DNA from 2 places in the Mesorhizobium sp. M0751 genome. Region 2 is predicted to be linked to the other one. Evidence: riboswitches for the same ligand, from Rfam matches in the RefSeq annotation. Region 2 holds a riboswitch; the other holds the start of a gene.

Region 1 (2,390 bases), on a different contig from region 2:
CAGGCCGGCATGCAGGCGGCGCACCTCATGGAACGGCACGTACGTGCCGGTTGGATTGTTTGGATTGGCAAGGAATATGACCCTGGTGTGCGGCGTCACCGCGGCGAGGATCGCATCGATATCGGCGCGTTCATCGGTCTCCTTGACCGTTACCGGGACGGCACCGGCCGACTGTATGTAGATCTTGTAGACCATGAAGCCATGTTCGGTGATGATGGCTTCATCGCCGGGCGCGAGGTAAGTCTGCGCCAGCAGGCCCAGAATCTCGTCGGAGCCGTTGGAGCAGACGATGTTCGCCGGGTTGAGCCCGTGCACCTCGGCGATCGCTTCCCTCAAGCGCCTGGCGCTGCCGTCGGGATAGACCGCGAGCTTGTCGGCGACCGCGCGCGCGGCCTCTATTGCCTTTGGCGAAGGACCGAGCGGGTTCTCGTTCGCCGACAATTTGTGGACCTTGGCGACACCTTCAGGCGCCGCGCTCTTGCCGGGCACATAGGCTTCGATGTCCATGATGCCGGCGCGGGGCCTTGGACGTGTCTGATCCGGTGTCTGGCTCATTTCATGAAATCCGTCGAGAGTGCCTCCATCCGGAAGCCGCAGCGGAAATACAAGCCGTGGCCCGGAATGTCGAGGGGCGGCAATTCGGGATCAAGAACTTGCCGTTGACGAAGCCATGCGTCGGTCCTAGAAGAGCAGCGAAAGTTCCGTGGTGATTTGGCCGGTCGGCTTGCAGCCACGTTAAACAACTTGCTAAAGGGCCGTTTGCATCTTGTAACCGGCTTTGCGAAGGCATGGCCGGTTTTTTGTTGCCCTGACTGGCTGTTGCCCAGACCGGTGGACAACTGAAGGCCGGGCAAGGAGATGTGATGGTCGCTTTGCGCGCGCGAAAAACCAACAACGAGGCCGACCAGCCGTCGAGCCCGGTGTTGCGTTTCGGCGCCGACAAGCCGCTCAAGCTCGACGCCGGCACGCTGCTGTCGCCGTTCCAGATCGCCTACCAGACCTATGGCACGCTCAACGATGCGCGCTCCAACGCCATCCTCGTCTGCCATGCGCTGACCGGCGACCAGCACGTCGCCAACACCAATCCCGTGACCGGCAAGCCAGGCTGGTGGGAAGTGCTGATCGGCCCCGGCAAGATCATCGACACCGATCGTTTCTTCGTCATCTCGTCAAACGTCATCGGCGGCTGCCTCGGCTCCACCGGCCCCGCCTCGACCAATCCCGCCACCGCCAAGCCTTACGGGCTCGACCTGCCGATCATCACCATCCGCGACATGGTGCGGGCGCAGCTGATGCTGGTCGAGCATTTCGGCATCGAACAGCTGTTCAGCGTGCTGGGCGGCTCGATGGGCGGCATGCAGGTGCTGCAATGGGCCTCCAGCTATCCCGAGCGCGTCTTCTCGGCGCTGCCGATCGCCACCGGCGCCCGCCATTCCTCGCAGAACATCGCTTTCCACGAGGTCGGCAGGCAGGCAGTGATGGCCGACCCCGACTGGCACGGCGGCAAATATTTCGAGCATGGCAAGCGGCCGGAAAAAGGGCTGGCGGTGGCGCGCATGGCCGCCCACATCACCTATCTGTCGGAAGCAGCGCTGCACCGCAAGTTCGGCCGCAACCTGCAGGACCGCGAAGCGCTGACCTTCGGCTTCGATGCCGACTTCCAGATCGAGAGCTATCTGCGCCATCAGGGCATGACCTTCGTCGATCGCTTCGATGCCAACTCCTATCTCTACATGACCCGGGCGATGGACTATTTCGATCTCGCCGCCGACCATGGCGGCCGGCTGGCCGATGCCTTCGCCGGCACCAAGACGCGCTTCTGCCTGGTTTCGTTCACCAGCGACTGGCTGTTCCCGACCGAGGAGAGCCGCTCGGTCGTGCACGCGCTGAACGCGGCCGGCGCCTCGGTCTCGTTCGTCGAGATCGAGACCGACCGCGGCCACGACGCCTTCCTGCTCGACGAGCCGGAACTGTTCGCCGCCATCAGAGGCTTCATCGCCTCGGCCGCGCGGGCGAGAGGGCTCGGCGCATGACCTCGGAAGGTTGCGGACTGTTCGGATCAGGACCATGCGCCAGGCATCAGCGCATGACCCCGACAAGTTGCAGACTTTTCGGATCAGGTCCATGCGCCAGGTAGGAGCCGAACGCATGAGCGTCAACCGCGCCCAGCGCGTCGACCTCGAAGTCGTCGCCGACCTCATCCCGCCGCAGTCGCGGGTGCTGGACGTCGGTTCCGGCGACGGCCTGCTGCTCGAATTGCTGCAGGAGACCAAGAAGGTCGACGGCCGCGGGCTGGAACTGTCGCAGCGCGGCGTCAACGAATGCGTGGCGCGGGGCCTGTCGGTCATCCAGGGCGATGCCGACAAGGATCTCCAATTCTATCCCGACAA
Region 2 (2,390 bases):
GATGTCTTCGAGCAGATCGTCGGTGTCCTCAAGGCCGACTGACAGCCTGAGCGTGCCCGGTCCGATGCCGAGCTCGGCGCGGGCCTCATCGGTCAAGTTCTTGTGCGTCGTCGTCGCCGGATGGGTGATCAGGCTCTTGGCGTCGCCGAGATTGTTGGAAATCAGCACGACGTCGAGTGCGTTCTGGAAGGCAAAGGCCGCCTGCTTGCCGCCCTTCACATCCAGGCAGATCAGCGTCGAGCCGCCCGACATCTGCTTCTTGACCACGGCCGCTTGCGGGTGGTCGGCGCGGCCGGGATAGATGACGCGGGCGATTTGCGGGCGCTCGGCGAGGAAATCCGCGATGCGGCCGGCACTTTCCGTCTGCTGGCGTACGCGCAGCGGCAGCGTCTCCAGGCCTTTCAGCAGCGTCCAGGCATTGAAGGGCGAGAGGCTCGGGCCGGTGTGACGGAAATAGTCATGCAGGTTCTCGTCGATCCATTTCTTGTCCGACAGGACGATGCCGCCAAGACAGCGCCCCTGGCCATCAATATGCTTGGTCGCGGAGTAGACGACGATGTGGGCGCCGAGCTGCAGGGGTTTCTGCTGCAAGGGCGTGGCGAAGACATTGTCGACGATCAGCCTGGCGCCAATCGAGTTGGCAAGTGCGGCGACGGCGGCGATGTCGACCACTTCCAGCGTCGGATTGGTCGGGCTTTCCAGGAAGAACAGTTTGGTGTTCGGCTTGACCGCTTTTTGCCAATTGGCGATGTCTGTGCCGTCGACCAGCGTTGCCTCGATGCCATATTTCGGCGCCAGCGTCTCGATCACCCAGCGGCAGGAGCCGAACAGTGCGCGCGCCGCCACGATATGGTCGCCAGCCTTGGCGCTGCACAGCAATGCTGCCGTCACCGCCGCCATGCCGGATGCAGTGGCGCGCGCGTCCTCGGCTCCTTCCAGCGCGCACATGCGTTTTTCAAACATGTCCACGGTCGGATTGGCATAACGCGAATAGATGAAGCCCGGCTCCTCGCCCTTGAAGCGGGCTTCCGCCGCTTGCGCCGTCTCGTAGACATAGCCTTGGGTGAGATACATCGCCTCGGAGGTCTCGCCGAAGCCAGAACGCAGCGTCCCGGTATGCACGAGTGCGGTCTGAGGCTTCCAGTCGCGCTTCTTGGTCATCATTCTATCCAAACACCAAAATTGGTCCAAACAACAAAAAACCGGTCGCGAAAGTCGCAACCGGTCCATATGGCCTTGCGGCCCGACGGTCCTTTAGCGACTTGTTTAACGTGGCTGCAAGCCGACCGGCCAAATCACCACGGGATAACGAGCTTTAGACCCGCGCCACGCTTGCGTCAATTGCCGGCATGATTAAGAGGGTTGTACCAAGCAGGTGCCAAAGGCGTCCACGGTCGGACCTGCGACAGAACAAGACCTCGCCCGGCGTTCGAACGGAGCCAGACCCTTGCGGCAGACAGGCATTCTTCCCGATCAGGATATTTCCGCGCTGTTCCAGACGGGCGCGCTGAAATCGACGCGCACGCTCGATGCCGATCAGATCCAGCCGGCCAGCCTTGACCTCAGGCTCGGCGACAAGGCCTGGCGGGTGCGTGCTTCCTTCTTGCCCGGCCCGGACCACAGAGTTGTCGACAAGCTCGACCGGCTGAAGCTGCACGAGATTAACCTCGCCGAAGGTGCTGTGCTGGAAACCGGCTGCGTCTACATCGTGCCGCTGCTCGAAAGCCTGGCGCTGCCCGCGCATATTTCGGCTTCGGCCAACCCGAAGAGCTCGACCGGGCGGCTCGATATCTTTACCCGGGTGATGACCGACCGTGGCCACGAGTTCGACAAGATCGCCGCCGGCTATGAAGGCCCGCTCTATCTGGAGGTCAGCCCGCGCACCTTCCCGATTGTGGTGCGGACAGGCTCGCGGCTGTCGCAGATCAGGTTCCGCACTGGCAATGCGCTCTTGTCGGAAAGCGAGCTGCACGAACTGCACCGCGCCGAGATGCTGGTCGCCACCGAACCGCCCAACATCTCAGGCGGCGGCATCGCGCTGTCGATCGACCTCGACGGCGACAAGGATGGGCTGGTCGGCTATCGCGGCAAGCACCACACCGGTCTGGTCGACGTCGACAAGCGCGCCGCGCAGGATGTCGTCGATTTCTGGGAGCCGCTCTACAAGAGCGGCGCCGGCGAACTGGTGCTCGATCCGGACGAATTCTATATTCTGGTGTCGCGCGAGGCGGTGCATGTGCCGCCGCTCTACGCCGCCGAAATGACGCCCTTCGATCCGCTGGTCGGCGAGTTCCGCGTCCATTATGCCGGTTTCTTCGACCCGGGTTTCGGCCATTCGGCGTCGGGCGGCACCGGCAGCCGGGCGGTGCTCGAGGTGCGTAGCCACGAAG

Evidence for each region. A riboswitch is a leader RNA that binds a small molecule or an ion and turns the genes downstream of it on or off. The one in region 2 is predicted to bind S-adenosylmethionine.
Region 1: it holds a riboswitch for S-adenosylmethionine, as region 2 does, so the genes downstream of both, metX (homoserine O-acetyltransferase MetX) here and NKI19_RS10105 (O-succinylhomoserine sulfhydrylase) in region 2, are expected to answer to the same signal.

The regions. Positions count from the first base shown of each region.
Region 1 covers NZ_JAMYPH010000002.1:42,988-45,377, forward strand. Annotated here, with positions in the region: gene hisC (histidinol-phosphate transaminase) at 1-555, opposite strand, end outside; SAM riboswitch at 694-771, shown strand; gene metX (homoserine O-acetyltransferase MetX) at 864-2,033, shown strand; gene metW (methionine biosynthesis protein MetW) at 2,149-2,390, shown strand, end outside.
Region 2 covers NZ_JAMYPH010000004.1:483,369-485,758, reverse strand. Annotated here, with positions in the region: gene NKI19_RS10105 (O-succinylhomoserine sulfhydrylase) at 1-1,164, opposite strand, end outside; SAM riboswitch at 1,235-1,312, opposite strand; gene NKI19_RS10100 (2'-deoxycytidine 5'-triphosphate deaminase) at 1,448-2,390, shown strand, end outside.